Regions from separate parts of the Providencia sp. LY12 genome, predicted to be linked through region 1. Evidence: predicted binding sites of a transcription regulator. Region 1 holds the regulator's gene; each other region holds the start of a gene.

The links. Region 1 encodes Fur, which represses iron uptake genes when iron is present. Its sites were predicted from a motif close to ATAATAATGAGAACNACTATCAA; they were not measured.
Region 2: a site for Fur is predicted at 3,114-3,136, ahead of ACY3ZI_RS09635 (TonB-dependent receptor domain-containing protein). Genes of this name have one in related genera too.
Region 3: a site for Fur is predicted at 3,380-3,402, ahead of ACY3ZI_RS01025 (TonB-dependent receptor domain-containing protein). Genes of this name have one in related genera too.
Region 4: a site for Fur is predicted at 1,776-1,798, ahead of exbB (tonB-system energizer ExbB). Genes of this name have one in related genera too.

What each region holds. Positions count from the first base shown of each region.
Region 1 covers NZ_CM172594.1:1,495,670-1,501,560, reverse strand. Annotated here, with positions in the region: gene ACY3ZI_RS06920 (type I secretion system permease/ATPase) at 1-1,106, shown strand, start outside; gene ybfE (LexA regulated protein) at 1,280-1,573, shown strand; gene fldA (flavodoxin FldA) at 1,728-2,255, shown strand; gene fur (ferric iron uptake transcriptional regulator) at 2,485-2,931, shown strand; gene ACY3ZI_RS06900 (bactofilin family protein) at 3,363-3,884, shown strand; gene ansB (L-asparaginase 2) at 4,061-5,104, opposite strand; gene ycaO (30S ribosomal protein S12 methylthiotransferase accessory factor YcaO) at 5,340-5,891, shown strand, end outside.
Region 2 covers NZ_CM172594.1:2,019,622-2,025,512, forward strand. Annotated here, with positions in the region: gene ACY3ZI_RS09615 (TorD/DmsD family molecular chaperone) at 1-78, shown strand, start outside; gene ACY3ZI_RS09620 (YnfC family lipoprotein) at 155-883, shown strand; gene ACY3ZI_RS09625 (lipoprotein) at 995-1,555, opposite strand; gene mdtH (multidrug efflux MFS transporter MdtH) at 1,595-2,800, opposite strand; gene ACY3ZI_RS09635 (TonB-dependent receptor domain-containing protein) at 3,347-5,602, shown strand; gene ACY3ZI_RS09640 (alpha/beta hydrolase family protein) at 5,743-5,891, opposite strand, start outside.
Region 3 covers NZ_CM172594.1:238,060-243,950, reverse strand. Annotated here, with positions in the region: gene paaY (phenylacetic acid degradation protein PaaY) at 1-129, shown strand, start outside; gene ACY3ZI_RS01035 (DHA2 family efflux MFS transporter permease subunit) at 241-1,770, opposite strand; gene emrA (multidrug efflux MFS transporter periplasmic adaptor subunit EmrA) at 1,775-2,947, opposite strand; gene ACY3ZI_RS01025 (TonB-dependent receptor domain-containing protein) at 3,424-5,475, shown strand; gene ACY3ZI_RS01020 (alpha/beta hydrolase) at 5,491-5,891, shown strand, end outside.
Region 4 covers NZ_CM172594.1:829,943-835,833, forward strand. Annotated here, with positions in the region: gene ACY3ZI_RS03680 (DedA family protein) at 1-272, opposite strand, end outside; gene metC (cystathionine beta-lyase) at 411-1,595, opposite strand; gene exbB (tonB-system energizer ExbB) at 1,949-2,890, shown strand; gene exbD (TonB system transport protein ExbD) at 2,896-3,327, shown strand; gene yedE (selenium metabolism membrane protein YedE/FdhT) at 4,686-5,891, shown strand, end outside.

The DNA.
Region 1 (5,891 bases):
TCGAAACCGTAAAAACGACGGCAACTGAAAAATACTTTTTTAAGCGCTGGCAAAAATTACTCAGTCAACAGTTGATACAAGGTTTCAAAGTGTCCATGCGTAGCGTGGTCGCGACCCAATTGATGACATTAGTGAGCAAAATAACCACCGCTGTTTTATTGTGGATCGGCGTAAATGAAGTATTAGCGGGAAACATCAGCCCCGGTGAACTTGTTGCTTTTAATATGTTAAGCGCCCACGTTACTCAGCCTATTCTACGCTTTGCTCAAATTTGGCAAGACTTCCAACATACCATCATATCTCTACGTCGCGTTGGCGACATTCTTGATAAACCTATAGAAAATGAACGCCAAGGCATTGCTAGCTCAAGCACCATTCAAGGGGAAATTGAGTTTCAAAATATCCGCTTTCGCTATCAACCAGAAACCCCTGAAGTGCTAAGTAACCTGACTTTATCCATCAAAGCCGGAGAATTTATTGGTATCACAGGGCCATCTGGTTCAGGAAAAAGTACCCTCACCAAATTGTTACAACGGCTATATATCCCTCAACATGGGCAAGTTATTGTGGATGGAATGGATTTAGCGGTGACAGATACTGTGGCGCTACGCCGCCGAATGAGTGTCGTCCTTCAAGAAAGCACCCTTTTTGTAGGAACAATTGCAGAAAATATCCGATTAAGTTACCCACAAGCGAGCGAACAGCAATTAATCCATGCAGCAAAACTGGCGGGAGCCTATGAGTTTATTATGTCTCTGCCTGAAAACTTTAATTATCATTTATCTGAAAAAGGATTAAATCTCTCTGGTGGTCAACGTCAGCGTATTGCGCTTGCTCGGGCTTTAATTACTGAACCTGATATTTTAATTCTCGATGAGGCCACTTCTGCGCTGGATTATGAATCAGAATCCGCCATCATGAAAAGCATGCCGTTAATCACGCAAGGCAGAACTGTGATTAGCATTGCGCATCGTCTCAATACCATTATGAACGCCGATAAAATTTACGTGATACGAAATGGTGAGGTCGCCGAAGCGGAAACTCATCAGAACCTTCTAAAACTGAATGGCCTTTATGCCAATTTATGGCAACAACAGACGCGTTAACCTGAATAAAAAAGCATCACTTACTCTTTGGGTGATGCTTTTTTCTTAAAAGTGCTTTTTTTTTAATCTATTAAATGAATTAGCGGGGTATGCACCTATGGTACTAGGGGTTCAGCTAGGGTATCATTGCCCGCTGAATTACTGGCACACCCCTTCCGTTAGCAATAGTAGATATGGCAAAAGAACAAACTGACCGCACCACACTGGATTTGTTCGCAGAAGAACGCAGGCCTGGGCGACCAAAAACTAGCCCGTTGTCGCGGGATGAACAATTACGAATCAATAAACGAAATCAGCTAAAACGGGACAAAGTCAAAGGGCTACGTCGAGTTGAGCTGAAATTAAATGAAGACGCTGTCGCGGTCTTAAACCAATTAGCTGAAGAGAAAAACATAAGCCGAAGTGAGCTAATTGAAGAAATTTTGATGGCTCAACTTGAGCAGGTTAGTGAGACAATTGATCACTAGCCGTATCTGGGTAAATCACACAAATTTGACAGACTAACACTGTTTTTTTCGCCAAAATAAGGCGCAAAATTTTACCTATTTTCGTTCTATTTTTAGTTCTAGCAGAATCGGTAATTTATACTCTCTACTAGAAAAACAAGAGGTTAATCACTTTATGGCAGTTATAGGCATTTTCTTCGGAAGTGACACAGGTAACACAGAAAATATTGCCAAAATGATCCAAGAAAGATTAGGCAAAGATGTTGCAGAAGTTCACGATATTGCTAAATGCAGCAAAGAAGATATCGAAGCGTTTGATATCCTACTTCTTGGCATCCCTACGTGGTACTACGGTGAAGCTCAGTGTGATTGGGATGATTTCTTCCCAACATTGGAAGAAATTGATTTTGACGGCAAGCTTGTCGCACTGTTTGGTTGTGGAGACCAAGAAGACTACGCAGAATATTTCTGTGATGCGATGGGAACTATCCGTGACATCATTGAGCCGCGTGGTGCAGTGATCGTCGGTCATTGGCCAACTGAAGGCTACCACTTTGAAGTTTCTAAAGGTATGGCGGACGATAACCACTTTATCGGTCTTGCTATCGATGAAGATCGTCAACCAGAACTGACCGAAGAGCGTGTTGACGCTTGGGTTAAACAAATCTCTGAAGAGATGTCTCTGGCTGAAATCCTTGGCTAATAATGACATAGATTGTCAATTAAAAGCGGGAGCCATTCGATATGATGGATTAATCCCTCTATCTAATGAACTCGCTTTTAAGAACGAATCAAAATAATGAGACAATGCATGGTTTCTATTTTTATTTTCCATGCCTATAATTGTAAATCAGTTTAGAAGACAACTGGATTTTTGTTAAAAACGTCTCATTATTGTTAAATTTATGATTTAAAATACAGGACAAGCCCGCATGACAGACAATAATAAAGCATTGAAAAATGCAGGACTCAAAGTCACTCTTCCAAGATTAAAGATTTTGGAAGTACTTCAGGAGCCTGAGTGCCATCACGTCAGTGCGGAAGATCTCTACAAAAAGCTGATTGATATTGGTGAAGAAATCGGGTTAGCCACTGTTTACCGCGTATTAAACCAATTTGATGATGCTGGTATTGTGACTCGTCACAATTTCGAAGGTGGAAAATCCGTATTTGAATTAACTCAGCAACACCACCATGACCACTTGATCTGTTTAGATTGTGGCAAGGTTATCGAATTCACTGACGAATCAATTGAAAAGCGTCAGCATGACATCGCTGCTCGTCACGGTATCAAACTCTCTAACCACAGTTTATATTTGTACGGTCACTGTGCTGAAGGCGATTGTCGTGAAAATAGTGCTGCGCACGAAGCTAAATAATGACTTAATCAGGCGCGAATAACTAAAAGCGCGCTTTATTTAATGAATCATTTAATGTTAATTATACCCACTTAATGTTTATTAGTGGGTATTTTTATTTGAACATACTTAACATTTCCCTATTTCTGCTCTTTAGCTGAAAATTAGCGACTATTTTTTAAAAATACATAGCTTTATTTCTTCAGATAAAACCAAAATCATCCTCTATTCTTTAATTTGTTATGTGCTATTTTAATTTATACTAATTATCAAATTTGTGTGTAAGAGATTAAGGAATGAAGAAAACATATCTGTTTTTGAACATAAGTTTTTTCTTCTGGTTTCTTACTTTGATAGCGTGGTTTTTTAGATATACCATCGTGGCATCCGTTGCCTTTATATCTTCGATCATTTGTTTAGTTTTATACTTCAATTACAAAAAGGTTAGTCGCATGTTCAATAAAAAACAAAGCAAACCAGAACCCACTCCCACTATCAATAAAGAAGAAATCATGCAGCAAATTGCTGAGGAAAAAATGCAAGTATCGTCACCAATGATCAGCGAAGAAAAAACCAATACTATCATCGCCAAAGATGTTGTATTTGAAGGCAATATTACCTCCAATGAACAGGTTCATATCTATGGCACAGTCATTGGCAACATTGCTGGTAAAAATAATACCGTTAAAATCATGCAAAATGGTCAAGTTACCGGCAATATCACCAGCAATGAGTTGTGGGTAAACGGTAAAGTGGAAGGGGAATGTATTTCAGAAACCATTAGTATTGATACTAATGGTGAAATCTACGGCACGATTCGCTATTCAAATTTATCCATCAAAAAAGGCGGAATTTTTTCTGGTTTAGCAGAAGTCAAATCTGCGGTTAAATCAGAAGGTAATGTTGCCGTATTTAAAGAAAAATCCAAACAAGGAAAACCAGAAGCTCAAACACCTGACGTGGGTTCTTTATAATTAAATTTGTTAAATAGATGATATAGAATTGCTCGATAATAACTGATTTACCTTATTTATAGGTATTTATTGTCGAGTTATTTTGATTATACAAATTAACTCATCCCCAAAAGAACACGGCTTATACGTAATAAAAATAGAATAAAGGCGACATCTCTGCCGCCTATTATTAAATATTAATATTGTTCAAACATCTCTTGGATTTTTTTCGGATCTTTCGTTTGTGTTAATGCTAATTGCAGTAATACACGAGATTTTTGTGGATTCAATCTTTCAGATGCTACAAACCCATATTCATTATCATTCACTTCTGCGTTTCGCGTTGTATAGCCCGTCGGTACACGGCTAGAACGCACCACGACAACATCATCTTTCGCTGCATTGGCTAATGCATCAAAAATAGTTTTGTACATATTCCCGTTACCAACACCAGCACTCACAATACCTTTAGCGCCTTCTTCGCGCAGTGCTTTTACTGGTGCTGAAGATGCATTCGCATAGTTATAGACAATACCCACTTCCGGTAATTTATCTAACTTACTGACATCAAAAACAGGTTTATCACCACGAGGCTGAGGTGCTTGATAATAGGTGACTTTACCATCATGAATATAACCTTCTGCCCCCGCATTCACGGCATCAAAGGCTTGAACTTCTGTTGTGCTCATTTTCATGACATTGCGACCTTGGATCACTTTGTCATTCATCGCCATCAGCACGCCACGCTCTCCTGCAGATTTATCAGATGCTAATACGACAGCATTGTATAGGTTCAATGGACCGTCAGCGCCCAAAGCCGTGGAAGGACGCATTGCCCCCACCATCACAATCGGTTTTTTGCAGGCAGTAGTTAAATCAAGGAAAAAGGCTGTTTCCTCCATGGTGTCAGTACCATGAGTGATCACAAAGCCATCAGTTTTATTACAATCTTGATTAATTTTTTTGGCGAGAGTTAACCAAACTTGGTCATTCATATCTTGAGAACCGATATTCACCAGCTGCTCACCACTCAGGTTAGCAATTTTTTTAGTCTCTGGTACTGCATTGAGTAAAGAGTCAATTCCTACTTTCCCTGCTTGGTAGCTTGAACCTGTTGCAGATTCGCCACCACCCGCAATGGTTCCACCCGTTGCCAACACCGTAATATTCGGTTGTGCGAATGCGGATGCAGCAAACAGTGAAACCAGTGTGGCTAACAGCGCTTTATTTCGGTTTTTCATCCTATTTTCCTTTAACTAAAATTAACGAGCATAATATTAAAAATAAACTCACGTTATTATGTGGATTTAATCTGAGAGTTTTGTGATCGACTTTGTCATTTTAGTAAATTTTAATTTTTTGCTATTTTTCTGTCTTGAATAAAAAGCGTGAGCTCAACATAAAAAGCGTGAGCCCTAGGCAAAAAGTCCGTATCATAGCCGCTATCTGAAACAAGCCATTTACAAGTGACTGACAATGAGCCAAACATTTATTCCCGGCAAAGATGCCGCACTCGAAGACTCCATTGATGCATTCCAAACCAAACTGAAAAATTTAGGATTCGATATCGAAGAAGCCTCTTGGCTGAATCCGGTTCCAAATGTTTGGTCCGTTCATATTCGTGACAAAGAGTGCCCGCTGTGCTTTACCAACGGTAAAGGCGCAAGTAAAAAAGCGGCTTTAGCCTCTGCTCTCGGTGAATATTTTGAGCGTTTATCCACCAACTATTTCTTCGCAGATTTCTATTTAGGTAAATCCATCGCTGAGGGGGATTTCGTTCATTATCCTAATGAGAAATGGTTCCCGTTAACTGAAGATGATAGCCTGCCAGCCGGTTTGCTGGATGAGCGCTTGGTTGCTTTCTATGATCCTGACAATGCACTCGCAGGAAGCCAGCTGATTGACCTGCAATCAGGTAATGAAGAACGCGGTATTTGTGCCCTGCCATTTACACGTCAATCTGATAACAGCACCGTCTATATTCCAATGAATATCGTCGGCAACTTGTATGTGTCTAATGGAATGTCA
Region 2 (5,891 bases), 520 kb from region 1:
TTAGCGCAAATTACCCGCGATGCCGTAATTGCACTGCGTGATGAGTTAGAATCTGACTCAGAAAATGATGATGAATAAGTGACACCGTCACTTAAAGACTAATGATTGGGGGAAGACGGCGCTGAAACGTCTTTTCTCATCAAAGGTTAAAAGGATGGACACGATGACCTCGATAAAACTTCATGGCTTGATGTTGCTCTTTATTTCACCGTTAGCACTGGCACAAGTGGATAATGATTTACCTAGCTACAGTAAACGTATGGTTAATTACAGTACTGAATTTCAATTTGACCCGCTTTACGGAAAAGTAAAAGAATTAACACAAATCATGAACGATGAAAAAGGGCTCAGCAAAAGAGTGACTGTGTCTTTTAATCTCCACGGTTGTCTCAACAATTTAAGTTATTACAATAGAGACAGTGAAACAGCATTTGTGATTGTCAGAAAATTTAAGCAACTTTATTACTTAGTAGATAAACAAAAATTCAAAGGTTATGGCATCGATAAGATGTGCAATTTACAAACCGGAGAACTGCAAGATTGGAAATATTATTACCGTGATGGTCTTGTTAATAAGATCACTCAAGGGAAGAAAGAGATAGCGACATTTGTTTATGGTGAACATTTTTTACCGATAGAAACGACATATTTTGATGAAAATGAAGTTATTAATACAAAAAATGAATACTTTTTCACTAATGGCTTAGTCACTAAAATTCTTTTTCATACGACGAAAAATCAGCAACCGTTTGTCGAAACTACTCAAAAATGCACGCATTATGATGATCATAAAAACCCAACTGTATGTACCAGTGTGGTGACATACAGTGATGGACGGGTAGAAAAATTCGATTTTGAATACAAAACGAGTTATTACGAGTGACTTTTTAGTATTAAAAATAAATGGCATTCCAATAAAAAAGCAACCGACTAGAAAGGTTGCTTTTTTCATTTTTAGATTATCAATTTATCAATCAAAAATATTTATGGTCAATTAATCAACCATTGGAATAACTAATTTACCCGGCTTGATTTCTAAACCTTTAGCGAGTTTTTTCGCGGTCGCTTCTGCGGCGCTATTATCTGGGTTGAGCACATAGACAGGCTGAGTCGCGAAGAAGGTCTCAAGGGAGCTATTTAAATACGGGATCACCACAGAAATGGCGGTTTCCATATTTTCGGGTGTAATTTTATATTGGGTAATTTTCAGCTCTTTCAAATAGATAGAGCCTGTTTGTGCATCAAAAACAGGGCGCGCGGTTAAGGTCAATGCAATATCGGCCGCCGCAGCACCAAGTAGTGAATTCATTGTGACAGTGGCTTCGCCTTTTAATGCAATAATACCCGGTTCGCTACGACCAATTTCTGATTGTAAGTTATGCAAGGTGATATCCGCATCTGCAAACCCAGTAATGCCGATATTATTTTCGTACTTAACCTTGGTCGCAAGGTAACTGTTAATTTGTGATTCACTGATAGTAAATTCGGTTAATTTGTCACAACCCGTGAGAATAAATAGCAATCCAAAGATAGATGCCAAGAAAATGTTTTTCATAATCACTCCTTTATACAGTAATAACCCAAGTGTAACGTATTACTGCCCGCTCAACATGACTGTTTCAATTTTTTTACGGTTAAATTGGCGATGAAGCGCCCATAAGGTGATAAAACCAATAGTGCCGAGCAAGAACCAAGGAAGTTGAGGTATATTCCATTGGTGCCCAATATCGTACATCCAACCGCCACCGGTATAACCAACTGCACCGCCTAGCGCAAGACCGAGTCGGCTAAAGCCCATATAACTGCCACGGGCGCGAGGGTCGGCAAGGGATGCGCTCAGGGTTTCACGAGCAGGATCGGCGGTGATAGTGCCTAAATAGAAAATCCCAATCAACACAAACAAAATATTGACCGATGTGGTCATACCGATAGGGAACATACTCAGGCTCATTAAAAATAACCCTGCCATCAAACGTTGCTCTAAGCGAAAATGTTTTTCGCTCCAACGGGCAATTGGATAAAGCAGTGTTAGGGAAATTGCCGCTTCAATAGCATACATCCATTTCACCGCCGTTGGTGTGCCAGCCAATTCGTTAACGGCGATAGGAAACATCAGCATTACTTGTACTGACAGCATAAAGTAGCCAGAAAGCGTGATCACATAAGTCACAAAGCGGGTGTCTTTCAAGACTCGACGCATCCCATCACGAATAGGGGCTTTGATGGTGGAAATGCGATAAGCAGGAAGTAGCCAAGCATTAAGTAGAGCCGCAATCACAAACACTGCCGCGCCAGCCCAGCAAACATAGTGGAAGTCATACTGTAAAAGCCAGCTACCAATTAATGCCCCAATCACCGCGCCAGCGCTGTCCTGCATAAATAATAATGAGTAAAAACGCCCACGCTCATAAGGGCGGGTCAATTTAATCACTAAAGCGGTACGAGGAGGGTCAAACAAGGTGCCCCCAAGGGCAGACAATATACAAGAAAGCCATAACACCCAAGGGTCATAAGCCAAAGCCATCAACACAAAGCCTGCGGCACGCAACAGCATCCCAATAATAATTAACGGTTTTGCACCAAATCGGTCGGCAATAGCTCCCCCAAAAATCCCAAATCCTTGCTGCACAAATTGGCGTAATCCAAGGGCAAACCCAACCACCACAGCTGCCCAGCCAAGCTGCTCAACAAAGCGAATTGAAATTAAAGGGAAAACCACGAAAAAGCCAAGAACAACCAGCATATTATCGAGTAAAAGGAAATATTTGCCGAGGCTTCTTGCCCGTGATACCTGCGCCATGAAACACCATAAAAAAATAGTAACGGAAGGAATGATTCTTATTAATAGTATCAGGAGTTTGGCGGGAATGATGGTATATGCACCATGATATTTTTTTATCGATAAATCCGTCATATTTCCCATTATAGGGGTGTTGGCTACGTTCGTTCGCCCTCGTCACATACTGATGTATGCTCCAAGGGACTCACTCACTTGCCGCCTACCTCTAATGTGAACTATTTAGGATTTAGGGTGGGAAGATATTTCCCATTATAGGGGGGTTGGCTGCGCTCGCTAGATGATTACATAAATGATAATGATACTCATTTTGATCTTGATAATTATTATCATTAATGTATATTTCAAGGCTTGTTAATATTTGTAAGGGAAATGAGTACGTAACCATTCAATAAATAAGGTTTTTCGAATGAGTTACATCTATGGCATTGCACTTAAATTTACTTTAAATGCATAAATTGAAAAGTATAAAAAATATATCCTCATATTTTTATACGCTATTTCGTCACGTCTATTTAATCATCATTAATTAATGAAGGCATTACTTAAATGATATTTCAAAATAAAAGTATAATTAGTTTAATTATTATATGTTCTACAAATACAGCCTTAGCAAATCAAACCAATATTTCGACTCAAAAAGATAAACTTCTCGTCACAGCCAGCAAAATAAAGCCAAATAGCAAGCAAATAGACGCCAATGATATTTCTACCGTAAGAGGAACAACCAATTCAGATATATTTGCTAATAAAACTTCATTACAAGTTAATAATGCACGAAATGAAGCGGGTGCATTAGATATTGGTATTCGGGGGTTACAAGGGAATGGACGAGTGCCAATTATTATTGATGGCAGTTTGCAATCAACCAATACATGGCGTGGTTACCAAGGAAGTACAGATAGAACTTATGTGGATATGGATTTAATCGATACAATTGAAATCGAAAAAGGGGCTTCTATGAGTAAATTCTCAGGAGGAGCCATCGGAGGTACGGTTAAATTAAAAACATTATCAGCAAACAGTATTATTCCTCAAGGTGACCAATTTGGTTTCTTATTTAAGGGGAATATTTACAATAATAACCGACGCCCAACTATCGCTTCAGATGAGAAAGGAGAATCTGGATATCGTGTTTCAAATGGCGTTAAAAATTCACATTTTAATAATGGCTCTATCACGACAGGGGTTGCATATCGAAATGATAAATTTGATATATTACTGGCACATAGTGATAGAAAACAAGGGAACTTCTTCGCCGGTAAAAATGGTTATCATAAATACGAAAATACAGATGCTCCTATTAAGCCAGGGCAAGAAGTGGTTAATACCAGTTATGAAAGCCAGTCAACATTATTAAAAACCAATATTTATCTTAACCCATACTCAAGTATTGAATTAAATTACCGCCATCATGAACAAAAAGCAGGTGAGGTTTTAGCGGCGTATTGGTATCAATACGATGGGAAAATGCCACAGTGGTCTTTAGGCACCGCAGATATTGATACTGCCTCTTTAAATTATTCTTATAAACCCGATTCATTATGGGTAGATATGAATTTAGGCGTATGGTGGACAAAAGGGAAATTTAAACAACGTAATGGCACAACGGATGATGTTACCGCGCACTATGGTAATCAATATCAGCACCGCTACACTGATGAGCGAGTGGGCTTTAATTTAGAAAATACGTCTGAGTTTGCAGATTATCCTATCGATATCACTTACGGTGTGGAATATATGCAACAAAAATCAAAGCCATTGACTAAAACCTATCAACCGATTTGGACTCCAGAAGGAACAATACCCGGTGAGGAATTAGACTCTGTAACGCGTAATGCTAAAGGAACGAATAAATCCGTCTTTACCAATATGGCATATCAAGGGGAGTGGGTGAGTACTTTAGTCGGGTGGCGTATTCACGCTTTCGATGTTGATGACCATGTTTTAGGTAAAAGTACTAGCTATGGTCCAAAAAATGATTTAATGGGTGAACTGCGTTTCCATGTAACTGACGAATTTGATATTTATACAAAATATTCTGATAGCTATAGAGAACCGAGTTTATTCGAGAGCACTGCATCAGGACAAACCTATTCGTATTCTCCGGATGTTCCATTAAAACCAGAGCATGCTAAATCATTTGAAGTTGGGATGAATGTAGAAAAAGAAAATCTTATATTTGATGAAGATAATACTGAATTACGTGTGGCTTATTTTAATAATGATATTAAAGGGTATCTTTCTCAAGGTGTAAACCCAACGGGAGTTTATTCTCCATATGTGGTGATGAAAAACTATGACAGCTTTAAACTCTCAGGTTATGAAATTGAACTGAAATACGATTCTAATTACGCATTTGGTTCATTCGATGCGACTTTTTATAACAATTCTGAGTTATGTTCAAGAGATGAAATGGAGCTAGGTCGTCTCCCAACCGCATGTAATTCTGTTGGGTTTGCTTGGGGGTTATCACCTTCACGGATCCCATCGAAAAAGGTTGTGACTGGAATTGTTGGGGTGAAAATGTTTGATCAAAAACTACAAACAGGTTTACGAGTTCGTTATAACTCTGGCAAAGATTACCCTCATGAGTGGCTAGCGGGAACCGCTGCTGCCCCAGTAACTAAGCTGTACTCAACCACGACATTTGATTTGTTAGGCCAATATCATGTTTCGAAAAATATTCATGTGAATTTTAATATTGATAACCTAACTAACCGCTATGCATTTGACCCAGGAACTGTGATTTATATGCCTATCCCTGGAAGAACGTTTAGGCTTGGTTTGGAAGCAAAATTTTAATTAATATCGTGATTGTTACCTTAGGCTTATATTAGCCTAAGGTAATATAGAATTCTTGGTTGGATTTAATAAATTGATTTTTATGGTTTTTCTTGGTGATGTCTATGGTGTGCTACAAGGATTGACGCCAGCTCCAACACCTATTTACGCATGTTGTTCATCATAAAGTTAGAAATAAGCTCGGTCATTTCCTTGTGTGCATCACTTCTATTTCTCTTGTTTCCATCCTTACAAATAATTCCTTCGCCAGCATACTCTGCATCCAATAAGGCAACTGCACCAGGTTTAC
Region 3 (5,891 bases), 1.3 Mb from region 1:
ACACTGGATTACCAAACCTTAGTGACCCGCTACCTCAATACGTTCCAAGAAGTGACGCCGCTGACGGAGGAAGAGCCTAACCGCCCGAAACTGGTCTTTGACGATGTTGTTCCCAAGTCCAGACTGTAAAAAACCATTCTGTAAAAACTATTGTGTAAAAACTACTGTGTAAAAACCTGCCATAAAAAAGCGCGTGCCAATCACTCACGCGCCCTTATTTCCATCAATGACTCGCCGTATTTATGATTTATTAGCTTTGCTGCCAAACGGCGGCTTCGCAAACCACACCGTCACAATCAACGCGATAAACACCCAGCCACATAACCAGAAAATCTCATTCGCCGCGATAATCAGCCCTTGGCTAGTGATCTGCTGAGCAATAAAGCCGGAGGTTTGCTCCGTGGTCATGCCATGCGCCGCCATCCCTTGGTACATATCGAGGGATTCTGGGTTGTAATCCGTAATAAATTCAGTGAGCTGGCTATGATGCACTGCCTCCCTATCACTCCACAGTGTGGTGGTGATCGATGTCCCAATTGAGCCCGCCAACGTACGGAAAAAGTTCGCCAAGCTGGAAGCTGAGGCTAATTTTTCAGGAGGCAGCCCCGACAGCGTCAAGGTGGTCAACGGCATAAAGAAACAGGCTACCGCCATCCCCTGCACCAACTGCGGCCAGACAACCGCATCGAACCCCATGGATGGCTCAAACGTATAGGCTCGCCAGAAGAAGCAAATGGCATAAAACACGAAGCTAAAGGTGACTATCCAGCGAATGTCTAAAAAGTCAGAGAGTTTCGCGACAGGTGCAGAGAACAATACCGGTAAAAGGCCTATTGGTGCGAGCGCTAGCCCCGCCCATGTTGCGGTATAGCCGTACACTTCTTGCAGTAACTGCGGCAATAGTACGATCGCCCCAAAATACGCCATATACGCCAAACTGACCGAAATTGTCCCGATGGTAAAATTGCGGGATTTAAACAGTGATAATTCGACAATTGGGTTTTTGGAGGTCAGTTCCCAAATAACCATAAACACCAGCGCAATCGTGGAAATCACGGCAAGAATCACAATCTCATTGGACGCTAACCAACCGAGCTCTTTCCCTTTATCCAGCAATACCTGCAAGCAGCCAACACCGACAGATAACAACGCTAAACCGATCACATTGAATGGCACTTTAACCACTGTCGATTCCATTCCCTTGAGGATGATCGAGCCAACAATGATCACGAAGATCCCAAGAGGGATATTCATAAAGAAGATCCAGCTCCAATGGAAGTTATCGCTAATATAGCCGCCAAAAATAGGTCCAAAAACAGGGGCTAAAATAATGGTCATCGACCAAAATGCCAATGCCATATTCTGCATTTTAGGCGGATAACACCGCATGATGAGACTTTGCGAGAGCGGAATAACAGGCCCAGCAACCGCCCCTTGTAGCACACGGAATAAAATCAACATGCCAAGGCTATCGGAAAATCCACACAGTAATGAAAACAGCGTAAACAGTGCCGTTGCCCACAGGAAGACTCTTATTTCCCCAAACCGTTTGGCTAGAAAACCGGAAATCGCGATAGAGATGGCGTTCGATACCCCAAACGAGGTGATCACCCACGTCCCTTGAGAGACAGACACCCCAAGATTTCCCGCAATTGTCGGGATAGCCACGTTAGCAATCGTGGAGTCCAACACCTGCATAAATGTTGCCAGAGACAGGGCGATAGTCGCCCAGACGAGTTTAGCCCCTTTTAGCGGTTGAATATCAGCCATGGGACTAATCCGCGTTATCGCTGATAATGGTGTCGATCACCTGATCCACATCGTTTAACTTCAGCACCAAAACATCACTTTCAAACGCAGGGGTAGTGCGTTGAACTTCTGACAACACGGGGCCATTTTGGTCTTTAATATCGATGGTCACATTCATGGATAAACCGATGCGCAGCGGGTATTTCGCCACTTGCTCAGGGTCTAACTCCACACGAACGGGTAGGCGCTGCACCACTTTGATCCAGTTCCCCGTGGCATTTTGCGCAGGTAGCAATGAGAACGCACTTCCCGTCCCCATATCCAGCCCTACCACGGTGCCTTTGTAACTTACATTGCTACCATAAAAGTCACTGTTAATCGTGACTGGCTGACCGATACGCACATTTTCAAGTTGCGTCTCTTTAAAGTTAGCATCGACCCAAACAGGCTGAACCGGCACAATCGCCATTAACGAGCTTTGTGGGCTGACTTGGGAACCCACTTGCACATTACGGCGAGAAACATACCCCGTCATCGGGCTTTTGATTTCTGTCCGCTGTAGATTGATCCACGCACTGCGCACGCTATCGGCCGCTTGTTGCACCGCTGGCTGGTTTTTCAGTGCCGTATTACGCAACAATGCGCGGTTGGCGTTATATTGTTGAATCGAAATATCCAGCGCTGCTTGCGCCAGTTGCACCGCTTCTTGAGAGTGCTGTAAATCCTCTTTTGAAATCGTCCCACTGCGACCTAATGCGGCACGGCGCTGATAATCTTTTTGCGCTTGTGCAAGTGAAACGCGATTTTGTTGGATTTGGGCTTGGTACTGATCTCCATTGATATACAACTCTTTAGTTTTGCGCACCGTAGATGCTAAATCATGTTTGGCCTGTTCATAAGCCAGTTGCGCATTGGTTTTATCTAATACCACCAGCACATCACCTGCTTTCACCAAGTCGGTATTCTCAAAGTTCACTTGAGTGACATTTCCAGTGGTTTGCGCAACGATAGGGATCTGCAAACCCGACACATAGGCATCATCGGTATATTCTTGAAAACGCAGAACCAAAAACCAATACACGCCATAGGCGACAAACAACAAAACAAAAATAACCGTGGCGATGATCATCCACAGTGTTCTTTTATTTTCTTGTTTCGTTTTTTGATGCTCTTCAATTGAATTTGTCGGTTGTTCCATAATAACTCTCAAGGGAAATAGGCTTTATTTTAGCAATAAAGCTATCTTTACGAACTCATCGTGATAATGCAATAGCCAACTGTTTTATATTAACTAAATATCCATTTTAATTTTTATTTTCTGTTTTAAATCAATATTCAACCTTGTTTTTAAATTAGAAAATTTAAATACAATCAAAAAAAGATGAGATTATTTAAAAATAATAAAAAATATTCTAAATAAGATAACTGTGAATAGTTAAATAATAGTTGGCGTTTATTTCTTTCATTCCCAAATAGTCACTCTCTCGTTTTTCAGCCTATTTCCTACCTTTTGTACGGTTTTTTACTCGCTCTCGTTCCCTCGCACAAAATGTTAACCGTGATCAAACTTTGCCCAAAAAATAGCTCGCTAATTATTTATTTCCTATCGGTATCGGTGCTAATATTCGCAAACATTATGATTATCATTATCATTTCGTTTCGCTAGGGAAAAACATGAAAACGCACTATCACTACTCTTTAATCGCTGCAGGTGTTTGCGCAGCGTTGGCTTCATTTAGCGCCACAGCAGAAGAAAATTCAGACAAAATGATCGTTACGGCATCGGGTTATTCCCAGCAATTACGCGATGCTCCTGCCAGTGTTACCGTTATTACCGCCGAGCAGCTACAAAACAAACCTGTGCGCGACTTAGCCGATGCAGTCAAAGATGTTGAAGGTGTCAGCGTCGTCGGAAGCGCCAATAAACAAGATATTAATATTCGCGGGTTATCCGGCGAATACACCCTGATTTTGGTGGATGGTCGTCGTCAAAATAGCCGTGAATCTCGCCCAAATGGTAGCGGCGGCTTTGAAGCGGGCTTTATGCCGCCTGTTGAAGCTATCGAGCGTATCGAGGTGATCCGTGGTCCTATGTCCTCCCTGTATGGCTCTGATGCTATGGGCGGCGTCATTAACATTATCACCAAAAAAGTGACCAATGAATGGCATGGTAGTGTCACTACGGGCGCAATTATTCAAGAAAATAGCGAAAGCGGCGATTCCATGGACGGTAACTTCTACCTGTCTGGTCCGCTGATCAAAGATAAACTTGGTTTACAACTGTATGGCGGCGGGGATTACCGTAAAGAAGATGAAATTACAGATGGCCATCATAAAAAAGATAATAAAAGCTTAACCGCTAAATTAACTTTTACGCCGATGGAAAATCAAACTTTCTTACTTGAAGCAGGTAGAACAACACAAAAGAGAGAAGAAAACCCAGGTAAATCTCTCGCTGAATATGAAATGCGTGGGTCATCTAAACAATTCAATAAAAAAACTGAAATTTATAATAACCGAAACCATGCCGCACTGACTTATAAAGGTGAGTGGGACTTATTCCATACTGAATTAAGTGTGTATCAAGAAAGTACAAAAAGAAAAACTAAAACAGAAATCAAGAACCCAACAACAAAGCTTAATGAATATCATTACGAAGCTCGGACTCCAGAAATTACAAACACTGTCGTTGATGGAAAGGTAGTTGCGTTTCTACCTGATAATATCCTTACTGTTGGTGGACAATTCCAGCACTCAAAATTAAAGGATAGTTCTCTTGTAGCAAAAGATACGATGGTGAAAACACAGATGAGCGTTGATCAATCTGCGCTCTTTATTGAAGATGAATTCACAGCAACAGAGAATTTGATTCTAACTGGTGGGCTACGACTGGATCACCATGAAACTTATGGTAACCACTGGAACCCTCGGGGCTATGCGATTTACCATCTAACCGATGAAATCACTATTAAAGGCGGGGTATCACAAGCATTCCGCGCACCAACATTGCGTGAAGTTAGTAAAGGCTATGGTACATCGACTGAAGGAGGAAACGGTATTATCTATGGCAACCCTGACCTCAAACCAGAGAAAAGCCTTAGTGAAGAAATTGGGATAGCTTATGACCATGAATCAGGGTTCAACGCTAGCCTAACACTTTTCAATACCGACTTTAAAAACAAGCTTACTAGCTATTCACTTAATAAGTCCGATCCTGCTCATTCTAATCTCACGCTTTATACTTATGACAACGTCGGTGAAGCCAACATTAAAGGGGTAGAAGTGGCAACGGGTATCCCTATCGCTCAAGACTGGAAACTCAGCTTAAACTACACCTATACCGATTCAGAACGTAAAAGTAATGACGAAAAATTAGGGAACGGAACTTCCCTCAAAGGCTATCCACTGGATAAAACGCCGAAGCACTTAGCGAATGCGAAGTTAGATTGGCAATATAGCCCAGATCTCAGCTTATACACCCGAGCGCATTATGAAGGCGAGCAAGTGTGGGCAGCCCAACGTAATGGGTCAAAATATCCTCGTTACCGTAGCGCCTATACCACCATGGACGTAGGAGCAACCTATCAACTATTCAAGAACACCAAATTAAACCTTGCGGTATTGAATATTGGTAATGAGAAAGCGTCTAGCATTGAAAAAAAATACGGTAACTGGGATGTTGAAGATGGTCGCCGTTACTGGGCGAATGTCAACGTGACATTCTAATCCCTGATTGCGGGTATGATGCTTATCGCTGATTACCCGCTGATCCTTTTTAGTTCGATGGCAATCCCAATGATAAAAAAACGGTTTATAGCGAGTCTCTTGATGTGTATCGCAAGTATGTGTATCGCAAGCAATACTTGGGCGCGTCCCAACCCGAATATTCCTGAATTCGATGCGCGTGTGGCGGACGTATATACGGTGCAGCATCATGACATGCGCAATGGTCAGCGCGAGCTGCGTATCTACAGCGCCGTTCCACAGCATATTTCAGGAAAACGTCCCGTGCTGTTTATGTTAGACGGGAACGGCCTGTACCCGCTCGCGGTCAATCAGGCTGCGCAGCAATTTTCCCCTGAAAAATTACCGATTATTATTGGTATCGGCTATCCCAGCCCTGAGGCATTCCCCAAGAAAGA
Region 4 (5,891 bases), 670 kb from region 1:
CGCCCTTGAACAAATCCAAGCCAGCAGCCTAAACTCGCAGCCGTTGCCAACAGCAAGATTGTGGGGAAAAAGTGCAAAACACCTTTGGCAATCAGTGCACCAGAAAGCAGTAAAAGGGTATCACCGGGTAAAAATGCGGCGGGGAGCACGCCATTTTCTAATACAATCACCACAAAGAGTACGGTGTAAATGACCCAGAGAACTTCTGGGTTGGCGAGCTTCATAAAATCGTGTTGCCAAAGTGCCAGTACGATTTCGCGTATGACTTCCATAATCGTTCCTGTATCTGCATAAAGCGAATTATTGGGCTCTATATTACAGGAAAAATGTCAGCCTAGTTTGATTTGTTTGGGTAATTATCTAAAAGGCAGCGATTAACTGCCTAATAATTAAGGAAGGAATGTTGATGTTTAAATACGCGCGAAAGCACGTTGTAAATCATCAATGAGATCTTGCGGGTGTTCTAAGCCGACATGTAGACGGAAAAACGACCCGCTATCAGGCTGATAATCATATTGGCGCATACTGAGTAAATCTTCGGTTTGATAACCAAGGATCAGTGATTCAAACCCGCCCCATGAATACCCCATTTTAAAATGGCTAAAGTGGTCGAGAAAATCGCTGAACTGTTTAGGGGATAACCGCGAATTTAATTGAAACGAAAACAAACCGTTACAGCCACTAAAGTCTCGTTTAAAGAATTCATGCCCAGGGTGGCTCGGAAGTGCAGGATGAAAAACACGTGCCACAGCGGGATGCTCATCTAACCAGTTTGCGACGGCTAAACTGTTCGCTTCATGCTGCTTGAGGCGGGTTGGTAGGGTGTGAAGCCCTCGACCTGCCATGTAAACGGTATCAGGATCGGCGGTTTGCCCCAATAAATATGAATTTTCTCGCAAGGTTTCGATGCAGCGCTGGTTGGCAACAGCGACCCCTAACATGCCATCTGAATGACCATTAATGTACTTTGTCGCGGATTGAATAGAGATATCTACATCAAATAAAAGAGGTTTGAGTAAGACACCCGCAGCCCATGTATTATCGATCATGATAATGATTTCTGGGGATTTTTGACGAATGGCTTTTACGATAGCAGGAAGGTCATGGACTTCCATAGTGATAGAACCTGGCGATTCCAAAAAAACAATTTTGGTATTTGGACGGATTAAATCGGCAATTTTTGCGCCAATCAATGGGTCGAAATAATTCGTTTCAACATTCAAATTAGTGAGTATTTTGTCGCAGAAGTTTTGTGTCGGATCATAAGCAGACCCCGTGACCAGAATATGATCCCCCGCGCTGATAAATGACATAATGGCATTAGTGATCGCTGCTGCACCTGAAGGATAAAGAACACAGCCAGCACCACACTCCAATTCGGTCATCGCTTCTTGGAAAGCAAAATGGGTCTGTGTACCTCGGCGACCATACATTAATACGCCATTTGCGCGATTGCGCACAGCATGCTTTTTATCTTCTACCGAATCAAAAATCACGGAAGAGGTGCGTTGAATAACTGGGTTTACCCCTTTTTGAGTGAATTTAGGGTTTCTACCAAGATGCACGAGCTGGGTTTCTGGTCTTATGTTTGCCATTGAGCTATCCCTTATTTACCGATAGAAAATCAAATGATTGGCTAAGTTATCACCTGACGTTAAATGATTTTGGTCTACCAGAGCAAGAACTAAAGTGGTTAGCTGAATTTTCTTCATTATCAAGCGGCAAATCGAGTCGTCTCTCGAAGGGTTATGTTGATAAGCGACAAAAAATTGCGAATACTAATGATAATTACTATCAATTCGTGGTGTGTTTGATATTATCTGACATCTTGACGAAAAGAGATGAATGCGTGAATCAAATTTCGCTTTTAATGGTTAGTCGATGAATGGCACAATCATCGATATAAATTTTTTTATACAACACAAAATAAGAGAGTAAAGGCCAACTGATGCGTAAATTAACAGCTTCTATTCTATTGGCGATCGGCTTAATGGGCACGGCATCCGCAGAAACAACACCCGCTGTCACACCTACTACACCAGTAGCTAGCCAAGGTTCAACAGCAGCTCCTGCAAATACACCTTCCACAACGGAAGTGACTGCGACTCCTGCAACGACAACTCCAGCAGCAACACCGGAATCTGTCGTGACAAATACGGTAGTGACTGAAAATGTTGAGATTGCGACTGAAGCTCACGGTGGCGGTTTTGATCAGGATTTATCGGTTTGGGGTATGTACCAAAACGCAGATGTTGTTGTAAAAACGGTGATGATTGGTCTGTTACTCGCATCCGTGATTACATGGGCGCTATTTTTATCCAAAGGAAGTGAGATTTTAATTGCACGCCGTCGTTTAAAAGATGAAGCAAAAGCAATTGCAGAAGTAAAATCTCTTGATGAAGCGGTATCTATCGCTGAAGGGTTTAAAGGCAGTAGCATTACGCGCATGTTATTAGCTGAAGCGACAACTGAAAGAGCGCTTTCGGCAAACAGCCAAGATCTTGCGGGTATTAAAGACCGTACAGGTTTCCGTTTAGAAAGAGCGGTTGCTGCAATCAGCCGTTATATGGGACGTGGAAATGGCTATTTAGCAACTATTGGTGCGATTTCTCCATTTGTCGGTCTATTCGGTACCGTGTGGGGGATCATGAACAGCTTCATTGGTATTGCTCACTCTCAAACCACCAACTTAGCGGTTGTTGCTCCAGGGATCGCAGAAGCGCTGCTGGCAACGGCAATCGGTCTTATCGCCGCGATTCCTGCGGTGGTTATCTATAATATTTTTGCTCGTATGATCAACAACTATCGTGGTCAAGTGGGTGATGTTGCTGCACAAGCAGCATTGTTACTGGGGCGTGACCTCGATCTGGCAAACAGCAAAGCAAGGTAATTATTATGGCAATGCGTTTAGGTGACGAACAAGACGATAGCGGTGAAATGCATGAAATCAACGTAACACCGTTTATCGATGTTATGTTGGTTCTGCTGATTATCTTTATGGTTGCAGCGCCACTGGCTACCGTTGATATTAAAGTCGACTTACCTGCTTCCACTGCGAAGCCTCAGCCTCGACCAGAAAAGCCAGTATTCTTAACTGTGAAATCAGATAGTCAGCTATTTATCGGCGAGCAAGCGGTCAGTAAAGAGCAGTTAGGTTCAACCCTTGATCAAGCCACAAACACCAATAAAGAAACCACAATTTTCTTCCAAGCGGATAAAAGTGTGGATTATGAAACGATGATGGATGTAATGAATGCGTTGCGTCAATCGGGGTATCTCAAGATTGGTTTAGTCGGTATGGAAGCAACCGCGGCTAACGCTAAATAGCTAAGTTGTTTCACGTAATCATGCGTTTTATCTCTGTATCGCGGGTGACATTTTCACGTTGATGCTTTGAGATAAAACGCATTTTTTTATGCCTATCAATTTTTATTCATCATATCTTTTGCATATTCTTGCAACATTTTTGATAAAAAAATGCCCTCTCTTTATAGTTTCACAAACAAAAGGTTTAATTTTATGCGGAATTTCTTCTGATTTTATTTAAGTTAGAGTGATTTTAAATTCTGCTCACATAAAATCACTTTTAAAAAAGACTTGATAAGGTTAATTGAAAATAAACCATCCATATTGTGCGGGATTATTCATATACAGAGTAATTTTGCTAGATACTCTAATTAGGAGTATCTATTTTGGAGTCTTTTGTGTGAGTTATCATGGAACTTGCTGATTATTAGAATAATCATGAATAAAGGCGATATCATCGTTCAAAATAACAGCAGGGTTAACTCGTTAGATGAAATTAAAACAAAAAGAGAGAATAATAAAAATTATTAATACATTTAACTCTAATTGAAATGATAAAAAAAGCGAGTAAATAAGCTAGGTAATTTTATTAATATAAGTGCTATTAATAAAATTATTTTAAATGTACTTGAACAATGAAATATAAATATGTAATTAGTGTTATAAATGCAAAGTTGATACGTTTATTCGTTTTTTTTGTTCAATGCATTGTTATTTATTGTTTTTTTGACTTTCTGCCAATGCTTCCTAAATAAAATAAAAAAACACTTGCGCAACATTTCATGAGCGCTATAATGCAGCCAATAACATTTGGAAATACTTTTTAATAACTTTTCATCTCGAGTTTTTTATTTTTCAATTTACTAATGCTAGGGAATAAATAAAGTACTAGTTGCTGTTTGATTAGGCTTTATATTAAAAATAAATATAATCAATCATACTCGAGTGTACGATGTTCAGTTGTTAGAAGTAAGTTTGGATGTTATTACTGAAGTCAAATGGGCTGACTTTAGACGACACACAGCAAAATGATGTAATAAAAATATTTCATATTATACTCCTCTATAAATAAGATAAGACTATACTTCCATGCGCCATCATTAAGATGGCGTTTTTTTATGCATATTTATTTATCTTTCAAGCATCAACTGTACCCTCAGAATTTATGTGAAGAATCGGTGATATGCTGTGTGATTAAGCATGTGGTTAAATCAATCTTTCTGAGAGTATTCATAATTTATTATTTAATGATAAAAAGTATCAGAGTATGATGTGCACCTCTTCGCTGTGGGGCATTTAGCTATACACCATGTAGCAACACATCATACAACAGCGAAATTCTTTGCCAGGTACTGGCTTGAAACATTCTGGAAGTAAAAATGACTTGGTCTGAGTTTAAATCTCACTATCTCATCGGTTTTTGGAAACCGTTACCTGCGGTGATTGCGGCAGGTATCTTATCGACTTATTATTTTGGTTTAACAGGCACTTTTTGGGCTGTAACCGGTGAGTTTACTCGCTGGGGCGGGCATATCATGCAGCTATTTGGTGCGCATCCAGAAGAGTGGGGCTATTTCAAAGTTATTGGTTTTCAAGGTTCGCCACTTGATCGAATTGATGGCGTGATGATTATCGGTATGTTTGCTGGCTGTTTTGCCGCGGCACTTTGGGCAAATAATGTCAAAATTCGCATGCCGCAGCATCGAGTTCGAATTTTTCAAGCCATCCTCGGTGGGATCATTGCTGGATTCGGCGCTCGTCTAGCGATGGGATGTAACTTAGCCGCATTCTTTACGGGTATTCCACAATTCTCGTTACACGCTTGGTTCTTTGCTGTAGCGACTGCCGTCGGCTCTTACTTCGGTGCTAAATTCACCCTGCTGCCAATGTTCCGTATTGCGGTAAAATTGAAAAAAGTCTCAACAGCATCGCCATTAACTCAAAATCCGAATACAGCTAAAAAACGCTTTAAATTAGGCATGGCTATCTTTGCTGTCGCACTTGCGTGGGGCTTTTATACACTGCTGGATGCACCAGTCATGGGCTTTGCTATCTTATGTGGGATTGGTTTTGGTTTACTGATTGAACGCGCTCAAATTTGTTTTACCTCCGCGTTTCGTGATTTATGGATCACTGGTCGTACTCATATGGCGAAAGCGATTATCATTGGTATGGCGGTCAGTGCAATAGGTATTTTTAGTTATGTGCAATTGGGCGCGACACCTAAGATTATGTGGGCAGGTCCAAATGCCGTGATTGGTGGATTACTATTCGGTTTTGGTATTGTCTTAGCGGGTGGTTGTGAAACTGGTTGGATGTACCGTGCCGTTGAAGGTCAAGTTCATTACTGGTGGGTTGGTTTCGGTAACATTATCGGTGCGACTATCTTAGCGTATTACTGGGATGATTTAGGTCCATGGCTAGCTACAGACTTTGACAAAGTGAACTTGCTAGAGACATTTGGTCCGGAAGGCGGCTTGCTCGTCACATACGCTTTATTAGCCATTGCATTTATTTTGATGCTGGTATGGGAAAAATATTTCTTCCGTAAACGTGCCCAAAAACTGGCGAATACTTTCATGGAG